Regions from separate parts of the Streptomyces sp. NPDC001663 genome, predicted to be linked through region 1. Evidence: riboswitches for the same ligand, from Rfam matches in the RefSeq annotation. Region 1 holds a riboswitch; each other region holds the start of a gene.
The links. A riboswitch is a leader RNA that binds a small molecule or an ion and turns the genes downstream of it on or off. The one in region 1 is predicted to bind cyclic di-AMP.
Positions count from the first base shown of each region.

Region 2: linked by a shared signal. The riboswitch ahead of ACFY1L_RS02490 (peptidoglycan DD-metalloendopeptidase family protein) and the one ahead of ACFY1L_RS07280 (transglycosylase SLT domain-containing protein) in region 1 are both predicted to bind cyclic di-AMP.
Region 3: linked by a shared signal. The riboswitch ahead of ACFY1L_RS16425 (M23 family metallopeptidase) and the one ahead of ACFY1L_RS07280 (transglycosylase SLT domain-containing protein) in region 1 are both predicted to bind cyclic di-AMP.
Region 4: linked by a shared signal. The riboswitch ahead of ACFY1L_RS35750 (M23 family metallopeptidase) and the one ahead of ACFY1L_RS07280 (transglycosylase SLT domain-containing protein) in region 1 are both predicted to bind cyclic di-AMP.

Region 1 is NZ_JBIAUR010000002.1:217,658-221,861, reverse strand. Features, by position in the region: gene ACFY1L_RS07285 (CocE/NonD family hydrolase) at 1-1,672, shown strand, start outside; cyclic di-AMP (ydaO/yuaA leader) riboswitch at 1,957-2,136, shown strand; gene ACFY1L_RS07280 (transglycosylase SLT domain-containing protein) at 2,142-2,870, shown strand; gene ACFY1L_RS07275 (HAD family hydrolase) at 2,881-3,687, opposite strand; gene ACFY1L_RS07270 (hypothetical protein) at 4,094-4,204, shown strand, end outside.
Region 2 is NZ_JBIAUR010000001.1:513,470-517,673, reverse strand. Features, by position in the region: gene ACFY1L_RS02495 (alpha-galactosidase) at 1-1,355, shown strand, start outside; cyclic di-AMP (ydaO/yuaA leader) riboswitch at 1,661-1,839, shown strand; gene ACFY1L_RS02490 (peptidoglycan DD-metalloendopeptidase family protein) at 1,844-2,767, shown strand; gene ACFY1L_RS02485 (Tat pathway signal sequence domain protein) at 2,987-4,204, shown strand, end outside.
Region 3 is NZ_JBIAUR010000004.1:571,031-575,234, forward strand. Features, by position in the region: gene ACFY1L_RS16415 (HPr family phosphocarrier protein) at 190-471, shown strand; gene ACFY1L_RS16420 (GntR family transcriptional regulator) at 611-1,303, opposite strand; gene ACFY1L_RS16425 (M23 family metallopeptidase) at 1,491-2,255, opposite strand; cyclic di-AMP (ydaO/yuaA leader) riboswitch at 2,269-2,432, opposite strand; gene ACFY1L_RS16430 (M16 family metallopeptidase) at 2,646-4,034, opposite strand; gene ACFY1L_RS16435 (M16 family metallopeptidase) at 4,031-4,204, opposite strand, start outside.
Region 4 is NZ_JBIAUR010000012.1:349,209-353,412, forward strand. Features, by position in the region: gene ACFY1L_RS35735 (dihydrofolate reductase family protein) at 1-73, shown strand, start outside; tRNA gene ACFY1L_RS35740 (tRNA-Met) at 178-251, shown strand; gene ACFY1L_RS35745 (PP2C family protein-serine/threonine phosphatase) at 359-1,456, shown strand; cyclic di-AMP (ydaO/yuaA leader) riboswitch at 1,681-1,838, shown strand; gene ACFY1L_RS35750 (M23 family metallopeptidase) at 1,850-2,866, shown strand; gene ACFY1L_RS35755 (aldo/keto reductase) at 2,930-3,877, shown strand; gene ACFY1L_RS35760 (PrsW family intramembrane metalloprotease) at 3,918-4,204, opposite strand, start outside.

The DNA.
Region 1 (4,204 bases):
CATGTTCGGCATCTCCTGGGGCGGCTTCAACTCCCTCCAGATCGCGGCCCTCGCGCCCGAGCCGCTCAAGGCGATCGTCACGGTCTGCTCCACGGACGACCGCTATGACAACGACGTGCACTACATGGGCGGTTCCGTTCTGGCGGTGGACATGCACGCGTGGGCGGCGACGATGCTCGCCTTCGTGTCGCGACCGCCTGATCCGCTGTACGTCGGCCCGGTCTGGCGGGAGATGTGGATCAAGCGTCTGGAGGCCGCCGTCGAGCCCTTCCTGCACACCTGGCTGGCCCACCAGACGCGGGACGAGTACTGGCGCCACGGCAGCGTCTGCGAGGACTACGGCGCGATCGACGCCGCCGTCCTCGCGGTGGGCGGCTGGCACGACCCCTACCGCGACACCGTGCTCCGCCTCGTCGAGCACCTGCCCGCCGACCGTGTACGAGGCCTGATCGGCCCCTGGTCGCACCAGTACCCGGACCGCGGTCTGCCGCCGGGCCCCGCGATCGGCTTCCTCCAGGAGACCCTGCGCTGGTGGGACCACTGGCTGAAGGGCATCGACTCCGGGGCGATGCGCGAGCCCCTGCTGCGTGCCTACGTCAGCGACTCGCATCCTCCGGCCACGGTGTACGGGACGCTGCCGGGGCGGTGGGTCGGGGAGCCGGCGTGGCCGTCGCCCAACGTCACGGCGGTCTCGTACGGCTTTCGGGACAGTGCTGTGTCACATTCCACCGCCGCTGTGCCGGTCCGCTCACCCCAGCACACTGGCGTGGACGCCGGCCGTTTCTTCCCCTTCGGCAACGACGCCGATCTGCCGCCGGACCAGCGCGACGACGACGGGCGGTCGGTGTGCTTCGACTTCGTGGTGGGCGAGGAGACGTGGGTGCTGGGGCGGCCGAGGGTGCGGCTGCGGGTGACGTCCGAGGTGCCGAGCGGTCAGATTGCCGTACGGCTGTGTGACATGGCACCGGATGGTTCATCGACCCTCGTCACGCGCGGCGTACTGAACCTGTCCGCGCGGCAGGGACGCGACCGGGCCGTGCCATGGACGCCGGGTGCCACCGAGTACGTCGAGTTCGAGCTGAGCGGCATCGGTCACGTCTTCCCGCCCGGTCACCGCATCCGCCTCGCCGTGTCCTCCACGTACTGGCCGTGGATCTGGCCGCAGCCCGATTCGGCGGCCGGCTTCACGCTGCATCCGGAAGGCAGTTCGCTGGAACTTCCGGTACGCGCGCGTGCGTTGGCCGAGACGGCGATCACCTTCGAGGAGCCGGAGCAGGCGGAGCCGCTGGGCGTGAACTCCCCGATCACGCTGGACGAACCGCGCCCCGAGCGACTCGTGGTGCGGGACGTCGCCAAGGGCGAGTGGCGTCTGGAGGTCGACCCGCGCTACGGCGGCACGCGCGTGTACCCGGACGGTCTGGAGTTCACCGAGGACGCCCTGGAGACGTACACGATCCACGAGGCCGACCCCCTGTCGGCCCGCACCCGCTCGGACTGGTTCGTCCGCCTGCACCGGCCGGAGCTCGCGTGGGACGCCACGGTCCGTACGCGCTCGGAGATCAGCTGTACCGGAAAGGACTTCATCGCCTCGAATGAGGTGATTTGCACGGACGGCGGGGAGGTCGTCTTCCACCGGACATGGGAGCAGCGAATCCCACGGACGGCCGGTTGACTATGAGTTGAGGACATTGCCCGTTTTTGCACGCTTCGCGAATCGGGCGAGATGTCAGTGACTTGAGTCACGCACGACCGCGGGCGTCGCCACCACCCACGGTTCGCGTCTCCCCTTGCGCCATGAGCGAGTTGAGCCTTGGCAGCCGCAAAGGATCAAGCGCCCCATAAGGCTCATGCCGAGGTCAATGGGTGCGATCCATGAGTCCGGCACTTGTTTCGGGCATGTGCTCTCGCATACGTTTCCGGCCCAGCCGGGTGGACGCCTAATCCTGCCGCCGCCCGAGCCATCCATCACCGCACCCACTCGTACACGGCAGGAGCGGGGGACCCAGGTAAGTCGCCGGTCCGGACGTCTCGATGCGTTCCGGAACGGCTCGGGGTGAAGCCGTGCCCGCCAGGGCACGGCCGGGCAACTCCCCGCCCGAACCCGACAGCTCACCTCGTAGGCGCCGGAGAGGAACAGCGCCATGCCCCGAGGCAAGCACCGCCGCCCCAGAACCAGCCCCCTCACCCGAGGTGTCGTCGCCGCCGGAACCGGCACCGCCGCCCTCGCGATCCCGCTCCTGAGCGCGACCGCCGCGAGTGCCGCGACGCCGGCCCAGGCCCCCGCTGCCGTGTCGGCCGCATCGCAGGTCAAGTCCGTCACGTACACCACGGTCAAGGGCGACACGCTCTACGGCATCGCGGACAAATACGACACTCCGGGTGGCTGGCAGCAGATCTACAAGGACAACCGCAAGGCCATCGGCGACAACCCGAGGCTGATCCACTCCGGCCTGAAGCTGACGGTCAAGACGACGAAGACGGCGAGCGCGACGGCCACCAAGAAGTCCTCGTCCGTCGCGCACGCCACCCAGGCCTCCGCCAAGACGTACGCGAACAACCTGGACGGATGGATCCGCCAGTCGCTGGACATCATGGCGCAGAACGGAATTCCCGGGACGTACGACGGCATTTACCGCAACATCATTCGGGAGTCGTCGGGCAACCCGGCCGCCATCAACAACTGGGACTCCAACGCCGCCGCGGGCACCCCGTCCAAGGGTCTGCTGCAGGTCATCGACCCGACGTTCCTGGCCTACCACGTGCCCGGAACGTCGCTCGACCCCTTCGACCCGGTCGCGAACATCACCGCCGCCTGCAAGTACGCGGCCGCGCGGTACGGCTCGATCGACAACGTCTTCGGGGCGTACTAGATCTCTGCCGTCACGGAAAGAGTCGTTCGAGGACGACGGCGATGCCGTCGTCCTCGTTCGACCGGGTGATCTCGTCGGCCACCGCCTTGAGTTCGGGATGGGCGTTGGCCATCGCGACGCCGTGGGCGGCCCAGTCGAACATGGGGATGTCGTTCGGCATGTCGCCGAAGGCGATCGTCCCCTCCGGGCCAAGTCCCAGGTATTCGGCGGCCAGCGCGAGGCCGGTCGCCTTCGTGATGCCGCATGGCTGGAGTTCGACGGTCCCCGGCCCCGACATGGTGACGGTGGCCAGCGAACCGACCACCGAGCGCGCCGTCGCCGCCAACTCGTCGTCCGTCAGGTCGGGATGGCGCAGCAGCACCTTGCTGATGGGTTCGCACCACAGGTCGCCGCGCCGCTCGACCCGCACCGCGGGCAGCGCCGGATGCGGCATCAGGTAGCCCGGTTCGATGAGTGTGAGGCCGTCCACGCCGTCCTGGTCCACGGCCGCGTACACCTCGCCCACCTCGGCCTCGATCTTGCCCAGGGCGGTCTCGGCCAGCTCCCTGTCCAGCGTGACGGACCAGAGCAGACGGTCCGCGCCGGCGTCGTACACCTGCGCGCCCTGTCCGCACACCGCGAGCCCCCTGCCGCCCAGTTCGTCGAGGAGCGGGCGCACTCTCGGGGCCGGCCGGCCCGTGACGACGAGGTGCCGGGCGCCAGCGCCGGCCGCCCGCGCGAGCGCGGCGAGGGACCGGTCGGAGAGCGTGTCGTCGCCTCGGAGCAGCGTGCCGTCCAGGTCGGTGGCGATGAGTGCATATGCGGTGGGTGCGGCCATGATCAGAGAATACGGACCGGACGCCGCGCCGACTCATCACCAACCGGACGACCGCCCCGTTCACCCCGGCCACTTCGTCAACTCCCGTATCGGTACGGGCCTTTCCGGTACCGGCATGGGCCTTTTTCGGCCGCTTCCGGTGCTGCCTCCGAAGTCCGTTGTCAGTGGCGGGTGCGACGCTTGCGGTGTCGCTTTCACTGACTGCCGGAGCGGGGGCTGTTGTTGTGACGGATCGGGCGGGGAAGTTCCAGGCGCATCTGCGGGAGGCCGCCGTCGGCATCCTGGAGCGGTTCCCTCTGGAGCTGCGGCCCGAGATGTACGCGCTCTCGTTCCGCATCTGGCAGATCGACTACGACACCCGGCGGCCGTACGTGGCCATCGGCTACAACACGTACCCGAGGATCCGGTGGGCGGCCCGCGGTACGAGGACGAGGTCAGGGGGCTCGGGCTCTGGTACGACGGCGAGAACGAAGAGGTGGGGGTCGGCGAGGACGACGAGATCGACGCCAAGCGCGAG
Region 2 (4,204 bases), on a different contig from region 1:
CCGGCGGCGCCGGCTACGACGACTCCGGGCTGCTGCGCCTGGAGGCGGGGGAGTCGTACACGTCCCCCGTCTTCGCCGGCCTCTGGAGCGACGGCGGCTTCGGCGGTGCGAGCCGCGCCTGGCACGCGTACCAGCGCGCGTACGTCATCCCGGACGCCGACCGGGACCGGCCCGTGCTGTTCAACTCCTGGGAGGCCACGGAGTTCGACATCTCCGAGGAGCAGCAGGGGACCCTTGCGCGCCGGGCCGCGGCGATCGGTGTCGAGCTGTTCGTGGTCGACGACGGCTGGTTCGGCAAGCGCGTCAGCGACCGCGCCGGACTCGGCGACTGGACGCCCAACCCGGACCGGTTCCCGAACGGCCTCAAGCCGCTCGCGGACTATGTGCACGCCCTCGGCATGCAGTTCGGCATCTGGGTCGAACCCGAGATGATCAACCCAGACAGCGACCTCTACCGCGCACACCCCGACTGGGTGCAGTTCCAACCGGGACGAAAGCGGACGGAATTCCGCAATCAGCTCGTACTGAACCTGGCCCGGGAGGACGTCCAGGAGTACCTGTGGGAGCGACTCGACGCGCTCCTGTCCAGCGCCCCGATCGACTACGTGAAGTGGGACTTCAACCGCTGCTTCACCGACGCGGGCTGGCCGGACGAGCCTTACCCGCAGCGGCTCTGGGTCGACCATGTCCATGCCCTGTACGCCCTGTTGGATCGGCTGCGGGCGGCCCACCCCGACGTCGCCTTCGAGTCCTGCTCGGGCGGTGGCGGCCGGATCGACCTCGGGATCATGAGCCGTACGGACCAGGTGTGGACCTCCGACAACACCGACCCGCTCGACCGGCTCGCCATCCAGCACGGCTTCAGCCAGATCCACCCTGCGCGCGTAATGGCCGCCTGGGTCACCGACAGCCCGAACACCCAGCTCAACGGGCGGGTCAGCTCGCTGCGCTTCCGGTTCGTGAGCGCCATGGCGGGCGTACTCGGCGTCGGCGGGGACCTGACTCAGTGGACTGAGGAGGAGCTTGCCGAGGCTCAGGAGTGGGTGACGCTCTACAAGGGGATCCGGCCCCTCGTGCAGCACGGCGACCTCTATCGGCTCCGACCCCCGACGGGTGGACTCAGCGCGGTGCAGTACGTGCGCGGGGACGAGGCGGTTGTCCTTGCCTGGCTCCAGGCTCAGAGCTACGGCGAACCCGTACCGGCGCTGCGGCTGCGCGGCCTCGATCCGGCAGCATCGTACGAATGCCTCGAAACGGGCGAAGTTCACGGGGGTGCCGTATTGCTGCATCACGGACTTCGTACCGGATTGCGCGGTGACCTCGATGCGGCGATCTTCCGGCTGCGTCGCATCTGAGTCGTCTGTCCGAATTGGCGCGTTGATTCTGCTTCATCATCCTTCGTTCCAACTCGCTCTGGAATGAGGTGTGGTGGAGCAGTGTCACGTGAGGAGCGTCATATCCGTGACCGTGCGTGGCCCGTCATGTTCACGTAATTCACATGCTTTACATGGGGGTTTGGGTAAGGAGATGCTCCCGTAATTCACGCTGGGTAACCGCGAATTCCCACAAGGGATCAACAGAATCCCATTCACAGGGAACCGTCACTTGTCCCTTTGCGTCGCGGTCGCTTACGTTCGCCACCAATCCGGACGGACGCCCAATCCTGCCGCCGCCCGGTGCCCGCACAACTCACCCGTGAACGGCAGGAGCGGGGGACCCACAGGTACAACTGCCTGTTCCGGTCTCCGGAACGGCTAGGGGTTAAGTCGCGTCCAAAACGCGGCCGGACATCTCCAGTTCGCACCCGACAGCTCACCTCGTAGGCGCCGGAGAGGAATTCGCCATGCCCGCGAAGGGTAAGCACCGCCGCCCGAAGTCCCAGCGTTTCACTCGCTCCATCGCCGTCGCCGGAACCGGTGGCGCAGCCCTTGCTCTTCCGCTCATGGGCGCCGCCGGGGCCCATGCCGCCACCCCGCAGTCCGCTTCCCAGTCGGTTTCGGAAAAGACCGTCCAGTCCCTTCCGGCCGCCGAGAAGAAGGCGACCGAGAAGAAGACCGCGGGCGTGCGGACCTATTCGGTCCGGGCCGGTGACTATCTCTCGAAGATCGCCGACGAGCAGCACGTCGCCGGCGGCTGGAAGAAGCTCTACTCGGACAACCGCCGGGCCGTCGGCGACGACCCGTCGCTGATCCACCCGGGTCTGAAGCTCACGATCGGCAAGAAGGCCGCGACGAGCACCACCAAGTCCTCGTCCTCCGCCCCGTCGAAGGCCTCTGCGTCGAGGGGCTCTTCGGCGAAGTCCTCTTCCTCCTCGAAGACGACCGCCACGCAGGCCGCCGAAACCACCAGCACCGCGAACGGGTTCACGCTCCCGGTCGCCGGTGCCACCGTCGGCACGGGCTACCACGTGGCCGGCAGCATGTGGTCCAGCGGGTACCACACGGGCGTCGACTTCGTCGTCCCGACCGGCACCTCCCTCAAGGCCGTGGGCGCGGGCACCGTCGTCTCCGCGGGCTGGGGCGGCGCGTACGGCAACCAGGTCGTCATCAAGCTCGCCGACGGCTACTACGCGCAGTACGGCCACCTGTCCCAGCTCTCCGTCTCGGCAGGCCAGACCGTGACCGAGGGCCAGCAGATCGGCCTCTCCGGAGCGACCGGCAACGTGACCGGCCCGCACCTGCACTTCGAGATCAGGACCACGCCGAACTACGGCTCCGACGTGGACCCGGTCGCCTACCTCCGCTCGAAGGGCGTCGGAGTCGGCTGACCCCCCGCCGACCCATCGCCTGACACGCCGCCGAAGGCCGGACCCCGATCCCCGGGTCCGGCCTTCGGTGTCTTCGGCTTTGCGGCGCCATGATCGCTTCATTGCGGTCTTGTGGCGGGTGGTGCAGGGCTGTCGACAGCGAGGGGAAAGTGGGGACACAGTGATCTCCGTAGCGATGCAAGCGCTTTCTAACGCCTTTCGAGGCCTACGGAGGTCCCCGTGCCCGGCGTCGACCGACGCACCGTCATCAAGGGCGCCGCAGCCGCGGCCGCCGCCGCCCAGTTCTCCTGGGCCCGCACCGCCGCCGCGGCGGACGGCTACGACGCCGAACTCCACTGGCTGGAGGGCCAGGCCCCGGACGTCCACGCCGGTGCCACCTGGGGCGTGCCCTGGGCGCGCGGCGCCCACCGGCCGGAGCAGAGGTTCCGGCTCGCGAGCGCGGACGGCGCGGACGTCCCCGTACAGACCTGGATCACCGGCTACTGGCCCGACGGCTCGGTCAAGTGGACCGCGCACGCGATCGCGCCGGACGCTCCGAAGGCGTCGGCGTACCGGCTCACGGCCGGAACTCCCGCCACGCCCGCGCGGAAGGTCACCGTCACCCGCTCCGCCGGACGCGTCGAGGTGTCCACCGGCGTCATCACCGCCGTCTTCGGCGCGAAGGGCTCCGACACGGTCGTCCGCAGTGTCCGACGCGGGACCGTCGAAATCGCGCGGGCCGGTCAACTGGTCGCCGTACGGCAGGAGTCCGTGCGCGAAGGCGCGGACGTCGAGCAGTTCGCCGGTCGTGTCGAGAAGGTCGAGGTGGAGCAGGACGGCCCGGTGCGGGCCGTGGTCCGCGTCGAGGGCCGGCACCGCCGCGGGGGGCGCACCTGGCTGCCGTACACGCTGCGTTTCGTCTTCTTCGCCGGCGCCGAGGCCTTCCGTCTGGTGCACACCTTCGTCTGGGACGGCGAGCAGAAGCCCGGCTCCGACGAGGGCGACTTCCTGCGCGGCCTCGGCATCCGCTTCACGGTGCCGCTCTCCGACCAGCCGTACGACCGGCACATACGGTTCGCCGACTCGGGCGGCGGCCTGTTCGGCGAGGCCGTCCAGGGCATCACCGGTCTGCGCCGCGACCCGGGCCGGGCGGTCCGCGATGCCCAGATCGCCGGCGAGAAGCTGCCGGACACGTCCACCTGGGACACGCGGGTGTCGAGCCGCCTCGCCTACATCCCGAAGTGGGGCGACTTCACGCTCACCCAGCCCACCGCCGACGGCTATGTCGTCCGCAAGCGCACCAAGGCGGGCCACGGCTGGATCCAGGCCGCCGCCGGTCGGCGCGCGGGCGGCTTCGGCTACGTCGGCGGAGCGGGCGGCGGACTCTCCTTCGGGCTGCGGGACTTCTGGCAGCGCCACCCCACCCAGCTCGACGTCCGCGGCGCCGCGAGCGAGGCC
Region 3 (4,204 bases), on a different contig from region 1:
CGTCCGACAACGGCGCGAGGCAGTCTGTGGAGAACGCACAGCAGTCCGTGGAGAACGCAAGAGGACGGGAGTCGGGCCGAGGCCGCGGTCCGACCACTCACTCCGGACGGTACGAAGGACCGCTCCGGGCATGCTTCACGTGTGGGAAACTGGTCTAGACAACCCTGAGACAGTGAAGGGCAGCATCACATGGCTGAGCGCCGCGTCAACGTCGGCTGGGCCGAGGGCCTCCACGCCCGCCCCGCTTCCATCTTCGTCCGGGCCGCCACGGCCGCAGGTATCCCGGTGACGATCGCCAAGGCCGACGGCAACCCCGTCAACGCGGCCTCCATGCTGGCGGTCCTGGGCCTGGGCGCCCAGGGCGGCGAGGAGATCGTCCTCGCCTCCGACGCCGAGGGTGCGGACGTCGCCCTCGACCGTCTGGCGAAGCTGGTCTCCGAAGGCCTTGAGGAGCTCCCCGAGACCGTCTGATCAAGGCATCACAGAAGGGCTCGTCCGAATTATCGGGCGAGCCCTTCGCATTTCCCGTGGCGGGACTGCAGAATTCTCGGTCGCGGGCAGCAGAAATAATCCCCCGCGAATTGTCTTCTCTTTGTATACGGCGCCCGTGTTAATGCCGCAGGCTCGACATGTTTACGGGATGTTGCGAGTTCCTCACACCGTTCGCGCGGTCCGGGCCGCCGAAGCGCAGCCGGTGCACCGCACTCGAGCGCTCGGTGTGCAGCGTCGTCACCGCCCGCGCGCGCTCACTGTCGCCGCGGGCCACGGCGTCGACGATCGCGCCGTGCTCCGCCCAGGACTCCACGGGGTTGGCGGGCGCCTCCACGGCGTACATCCAGGCGATCTTGTGCCGCAGCTGGGTCAGCATCGAGGTCAGGGCGGGGCTGCCGGAGGCCTGGGCGAGCGTCTCGTGGAACCAGCCCCCCAGGGAGCGCAGATCCTCGCTGTTGCCCCTCCTGGCCCGCTCCTGGCCCAGTCTGACCAGACCGCGCAGGACCTTCAGGTGGGCCTCGGTGCGCCGCTGGGCGGCCCGGGAGGCGCCCAGCGGCTCCAGCAGCATGCGCATCTCCAGCAGGTCGGCGGCCTCCTGCTCGGTCGGTTCCGCCACGCACGCGCCCGCGTGCCGCCGGGTCACCACGAAGCCCTCGGCCTCCAGGGTGCGCAGGGCCTCGCGCACGGGGACGCGCGAGACGCCGTAGCGGCGCGCGAGCAGTTCCTCGGTGAGCCGGCTGCCGCGCTCGTAGACACCGGCGACGATGTCGTCCCGGATCGCCGTGCACACCGAGTGCGCCGGAATACGCATGACCGACCTCCGACTTAATCCCCGTGAAACGTCGATGATTGACGTGTGTTCCGTGACTCTATTGCACGGAGCCGGAATTTCCGACGGCGGGCCGGAATCCATGGATATTTTTTGGACAGCAAGGCGACAGAAACGACGAAACCCCGGCTCGGGGAGCCGGGGTTTCAGGAGATCTTGCGGCCCGTCGTCAGACGTTCACGCCGTGCGAGCGCAGGTAGGCGACGGGGTCGATGTCCGAGCCGTACTCGGGGGTCGTACGGGCCTCGAAGTGCAGGTGCGGTCCGGTGACGTTGCCGGTCGCGCCGGAGAGGCCGATCTGCTGGCCCGGGGTGACCTGCTGGCCGACCGAGACACCGATGGACGACAGGTGGCCGTACTGGGTGTACGTGCCGTCGTTCATCTTGATCACGATCTGGTTGCCGTAGGACCCGCCCCAGCCGGTCTCGACGACGGTGCCGGAGCCCACCGCGTGGACGGTGGTGCCGCTCGCGGCGTGGAAGTCGATGCCCGTGTGGCTGCCGGAGGACCACAGGGAGCCGCCGGTCTTGTAGCCCGTCGAGACGTACGAGTTGGATATCGGCGCGACGAACGTGTTGAGGCGCTTGCGTTCGGCCTCGCGGGCGGCACGCTCCTTGGCCTCGCGCTCCTGCTTGGCCTTCGCGGCGGCCTTCTCGCGCGCGGCCTCCGCGGCCGCCTTCTTGAGCGCGGCCTCCTCGGCGGCCTGCTTCTGGGCATCGGCCTGGGCGTCGATCTTGTCGGCGAGCGTGTCGCCGATGGTGATGACGGGAGTGAGGCCGGTCTGCTCGACAGAGGTCTCGGCGGCGAGTGCGGGGGCGGCCAGGGCACCGACGACGCCGGTGGTGGCGAGGGCCGCGACGCCGGCGGCGCGCTTGGTGGTGCGGTGCGTCCGGCTGGGACGACGGTGCTTCCCGGTGGCGCGGGTGAACGCCATGTAGTGGCTTGTCCTTTCCTTCCTTCTCGCCTACCGGGTTAGCTGACGGGTTCGGAGCAGGAAGGTCTCCTACGGACCCCCTCGCTGCGCGCGCGGGCGTCCGATTCACCCCAGGGACTGCGATGGGTCCCCGGCTCCCCTGGCTCGCGCCGTACGGGGACTCGGCGATGGCTGTCCGGTGCCGCGGGTGCGGCGCGGTGCCTGACGGACAGCCCGGACGACGCTAAGCGGGGCCGCTTTCAATTCCCAAACGGATCAGGGTCTTTGTAGCGCATCCCACAGGGCAAACAGGAAGCTCTCCTTCAATTCTCTTTCAATTCGGACATAAGAGGGCCCTGGTGACTCATCAGTCACCAGGGCCCCCACGCGCGCGTGCAGCTGACTAGTGCTCTACTCGGCTGCCACGACGGTGACTTGGCCGATGCCGAGGGCCTCGACGGGCTCCTTGATCTGCGCCGCGTCACCGACGAGGACGGTCACCAGGCGGTCCACCGGGAAGGCGCTCACGGCGGCCGCGGTGGCCTCCACGGTGCCGGTCGCGGCGAGCTGCTGGTACAGCGTCGCCTGGTAGTCGTCGGGCAGGTGCTGCTCGACCTGGTCGGCCAGCGTGCTCGCGACGGCCGCCGCGGTCTCGTACTTCAGCGGCGCCACCCCGACGAGGTTCTGTACGGCGACGTCGCGCTCGGCGTCGGTGAGACCGCCCTCGGCGAGCGTGCGCAGCACCGTCCACAGGTCCTGAAGTGCCGGGCCGGTGTTGGGGGTGTCGACGGAGCCGCTGATGGCGAGCATCGAGGCGCCCGAGCCGTCCGGCGCGGACCTGAGGACCTGGCCGAACGCGCGCACACCGTAGGTGTAGCCCTTCTCCTCGCGCAGGACGCGGTCCAGGCGGGAGGTGAGGGTGCCGCCCAGGCAGTACGTGCCGAGGACCTGCGCAGGCCACACGCGGTCGTGCCGGTCGGGGCCGACGCGGCCGATGAGCAGCTGCGTCTGTACGGCGCCGGGACGGTCCACGATGATGACGCGCCCGTTGTCGTCGGCGGTCACCGGCGGGACGGGACGGGGTTCGGCCTTGGAGCCCGTCCACTCGCCGAGGGTCTCGCCGAGCAGCGCGTCCAGGTCGATGCCGGTGAGGTCGCCGACGACGACCGCGGTGGCCGTGGCGGGCCGGACGTGCCGGTCGTAGAAGGCCCGTACGGCCGCGGAGTCGATCTTCTCGACGGTCTCCTCGGTGCCCTGGCGCGGGCGGGACATGCGCGAGGTCGTCGGGAACAGCTCCTTGGAGAGCTCCTTGGCGGCGCGACGGGAGGGGTTGGCCAGCTCGTGCGGGATCTCGTCGAGGCGGTTGCGGACGAGCCGCTCGACCTCGCTGTCGGCGAACGCGGGCGCCCTGAGGGCGTCGGCGAGCAGTCCGAGCGCCTTGCCGAGGCGGGAGGCCGGCACTTCGAGGCTGATCCGGACGCCGGGGTGGTCGGCGTGCGAGTCGAGGGTGGCGCCGCAGCGCTCCAGCTCGGCGGCGAACTCCTCGGCGGAGTGCTTGTCGGTGCCTTCGGAGAAGGCGCGCGCCATGATCGTGGCGACGCCGTCGAAGCCGGCCGGTTCGGCGTCCAGGGGCGCGTCCAGGAGCACCTCCACGGCGACGACCTGCTGGCCGGGGCGGTGGCAGCGCAGCACGGTCAGGCCGTTGTCGAGCGCGCCGCGCTCGGGTGCCGGGAAGGCCCACGGCTTGGCCTCGCCCGCCTGGGGCTGCGGGTGGAACTGCATCGTGGCGAGCTCGGTCACTTGGCCGCCTCCTCGTTGTTGTCGCCGGCTTCGACCGTGGCCTCGGCCTCGGGGTCTTCGGGCGGGTCCGCGTCCTCGGCGATCTCTCCCGAGACCGGCTCGTAGACCAGCACCGCACGGTTGTCGGGCCGCAGGCGGGCCTTGGCAACCTCCTGGACCTCCTCCGGCGT
Region 4 (4,204 bases), on a different contig from region 1:
GGGCGTCGAGGTGGTCGTACTCCCGGAGCACGAGGAGCGGGCCAAGGCACCGAACGGCCACCTGCTCGCATGAGCCGCCGCAGGTCATGACCGGGCCGCGGAAACCGTGCATGACCGGCCCGCGAACAACCCGTGTGCTGACAGCCCCGCGGATGGCGTATGCTGGTGACACACCGACGCGGGGTGGAGCAGCTCGGTAGCTCGCTGGGCTCATAACCCAGAGGTCGCAGGTTCAAATCCTGTCCCCGCTACTCAAGGCTCAGGGTCGGAGTCCAGTCACTGGACTCCGGCCCTGAGTGTTTCCCCCGATCGGCCTTCACGGCTCGCGCCCCGATCCCGCTCCCGGAAACCTGGAGCCGTGGAGCAGGAGGGGCCGATCTCGTACGCGCGCACCTTCGCCCGCATGCTCCCGCCGCTGCTGCTCGTCGTCGGGGCGATCTACGACTACCTCACCCCGTCGGAGTTCACCGCGGGCCCGCTCTTCACCGCCGCGCCCCTGGTCGCCGCCCCGCTCTACTCGCGCCGGGGCACCGTCCTCACTTGCATCGCGTCCGTCCTCGTCGTCGCCGCCGTCCATCTCGAGCTCGGCATCCTCTTCCACATCGACTCGATCACCGAGCTGGCGACCGTGCTGACGGTCGCCGTGCTGGCCGTCCTCATCAACCTCCTCGTCCGCCGCGGCCGCGAGCAGCTCGCCTCGCAGCGCGAGAGCGCCGAGGCCGCCCAGCGCGCCGTCCTGCCCCAACCCGCCGAGCGGATCGGGGGGTTCGCCATCGCCGCACGCTACGAGGCGGCGCAGGAGGACGCCTTCATCGGCGGCGACCTGTACGCGGTGCAGGACAGCCCGCACGGCGTACGGCTGGTCGTGGGCGACGTACGGGGAAAGGGGATGGGGGCGGTGGCCGCCGTCGCCGTCGTCATCGGGGCGTTCCGCGAGGCCGCCGAGCAGGAGGCCACGCTGGAGGCGGTCGCGCAGCGGCTGGACCGGGCGCTGGCGCGCGAGGCGGTGCGGCGAGAGGGGATCGAGCTGTTCGAGGGGTTCACGACCGCCGTGCTCGCCGAACTCCCGCACGGCGACGGCATCCTGCGGATCGTCACCCGCGGCCACCCGCCCCCGCTGCTGCTGTGCCCCGACGGCACCGTGCACACCCTGCACGCCCGCGAGCCGGCCCTGCCGCTCGGCATGGCCGATCTGGGCATCTGGCCCGACCGCGCCGAGGAGATCGAGTTCGCCGGCGGGGCCACGCTGCTGCTGTACACCGACGGGCTGTCCGAGGCACGGGACGAGCACGGGGTGTTCTTCGACCCCGCGGACCGGCTCTCCGGCCGGGTGTTCCACGACCCCGGCGCGCTGCTCGCCCGCCTCGCGGAGGAGGTGCGCCGGCACACCGGGGGCGGCACGACCGACGACATGGCACTGCTCGCCGTACGACGGCCGACTCCTGACCGAATGTGACCGCGTGTGATCGGGCGACCGCCCTCCGCATAACAACTGACATACCGTCAATACCTGTGAGGTTCTTGAGGTGTGGCCAACTCGCCCGATTTTCGCCGCTCCTGGCACGTACGTCCTGGCCAGAAAGGTTAATGATCAAGCGGAACACCTTGGAATCGGCACCCCGGGTCTATTAACGTTCGATAACGCAGCGCGGTCGTCCCAGCCGTCACAAGAGGCGGCTCCGTGCGCACGCGCCGAATCCCGCAAGGGAACCGGGGAACCACCACCCTGGGGTGAATCGCGCTGATACCGCCGTGGACCCACGGCAGGTATACGCGCGTAGGAGACCTTCCTGCTCCGAACCCGTCAGCTAACCCGGTAGGCGAGAAGGAAGGAAAGGAGCACGCCCACGTGGCGTCCAACCCGCCTGCCCCGGCAGCCCCGTTCGTGCCGAGCACCGAGCCCTTCGGCTTCGCCGGCCCCCGCACCGACGAGGGTCCGTGGGAGGAGTGGAACCCCACCGAGGAGTCCCTCCGCCCGGTACGCGGCCGGCATCGTGTGGCGAAGCAGCGCGGCGGGGGACTCGCCCGCAGCTCCACTGTCCTCGGCGTCGGTGTCATAGCCGCCGTCGGCGCGGGCGGCATGGCCAGCGCCAACACCGGCAAGCCGCCGGTGTCCATCTCCATGCCCGATCTGCCCTCCGTGTTCGGCGACTCCGCCGACGCCCCCAAGGGCTCCGCCACGGCGCTCAGCGATGTCGGCGTGACCTCCGCGGACACCGCGCAGGGCGCCAAGGGTGCCGGTGAGGCGCTGCGCGACCGCATCATGGCGCAGGCCGAGTCGCAGCAGGTGCAGATCGACAGCAAGGCCCAGTCGGCCACCGAGGCGGCCCTCGCCAAGCAGGTCGACGACGCGGCCGCCAAGGCCGAGAAGGAGGCCGCGGCCAAGGCCGAGGCCGCCAAGGAGAAGGCGGAGGCGGAGGCCAAGAAGGCGGCCGAGGCCGCGCGCCTGGCCGAGCTGGCCAAGCAGTTCAAGCTGCCGGTCGTGTCGTACACGATCACCGGCACCTTCGGACAGGCCGGCTCCATGTGGTCCTCCGGCTACCACACGGGCCTCGACTTCGCCGCCCCCACGGGCACGCTCATCAAGGCCATCCACAGCGGCACCATCACCGAGGCCGGCTGGGCCGGCTCGTACGGCTACCGCACCATCCTCACCCTCGACGACGGCACCGAGCTGTGGTTCTGCCACCAGTCGTCGATCAGCGTGAGCGTCGGCCAGAAGGTCAGCACCGGTGACGTCATCGGCCGCATCGGCGCCACCGGCAACGTGACCGGCCCGCACCTCCACCTCGAGGTCCACCCGAACGGCCAGTCCACCGGCATCGACCCGATGACGTGGCTGCGCAGCAAGGGCCTCAACCCCTGACGTTTACAGGATCTTTGCGGGCGTGCCGGAAGGACTGTTCCGGCACGCCCGTTGACGTAGTACATGACTTCTCTTCGCAAGCTCGGCTCCTCCGACCTCGAGGTCTTCCCGCTCTCCCTCGGCGGCAACGTCTTCGGCTGGACGGCCGACGAGGCCACTTCCTTCGCCGTGCTCGACGCCTACGCGGCCGTGGGCGGCAACTTCGTCGACACCGCCGACTCCTACTCGGCGTGGGTCGACGGCAACCAGGGCGGCGAGTCCGAGACGATCATCGGCAAGTGGGTCAAGGCGCGCAGCAACCGCGACGACGTCGTGATCGCGACCAAGGTCAGCCAGCACCCCGACTTCCCGGGCCTCACCGCCACCAACATCAAGGCCGCCGCCGACGCCTCCCTGCGCCGCCTCGACACCGACCACATCGACCTCTACTACACCCACTTCGACAAGCCCGAGGTGCCGGTCGAGGAGATCATCGGCGCGCTCGACGAGCTGGTGAGGGCGGGCAAGGTGCGGCACATCGCCGTGTCCAACATCTCCGCCGAGCGGCTCGCCGAGTCCCTGGAGTTCTCCGACCGCGAGGGCCTGGCCAAGTACGTGGCCATCCAGCCCCACTACAACCTGGTCTCGCGCGACACGTACGAGGGCGCACGCCAGGACCTGGCCGCGCGGTACGGCCTGGCCGCCGTTCCGTACTTCGCCCTCGCCTCGGGCTTCCTCACCGGCAAGTACCGCCCCGGTACGACGGTCGAGGGTGCCCGTGCGCAGGCCGGTGCCGGCAAGCACCTGGAGACCGAACGCGGCCGCAAGGTCCTGGCCGCCCTCGACGAGATCGCCGGCTCCCGCGCGGTCCCGGTCGCGACGGTGGCCCTGGCCTGGCTCGCGGCCCAGCCGACGGTCGCCGCCCCGATCGCCTCCGCGCGCACGGTGGAGCAGCTTCCGGCACTGCTGGGGGTGGGGGAGCTGACGCTCACCGAGACCGAGGTCGCCCGCCTGACCGCGGCGTCGGCCTGACGCCCGTCCTTTCCGAGCGCTGCGCCTGTCTTTTCGGGTGCTACGACCGGTACGGGTTGTACGCGGGATTCGGCATCGCCGGGTATCCGTACACCCCGTACATCGGCCAGGGCGGCGCCACCACCGGCACCGGGGGCGCGGTGACCCGCGCCGCGTAGTCCAGCGCGGGCCGCGCCGGTTCCCGCCGGCTCCACAGCTCGTGGAGCAACTCCCGTTCCCGTACGACGAAGTCGGCGCCGGCGCGGCCACGGCGCCCCCGGTGCCGCAGGAACGCCAGGGAGGTCGCGTACGCCTCGTACTGCGCGACCTCCCTTGCGGCGGGCTTGC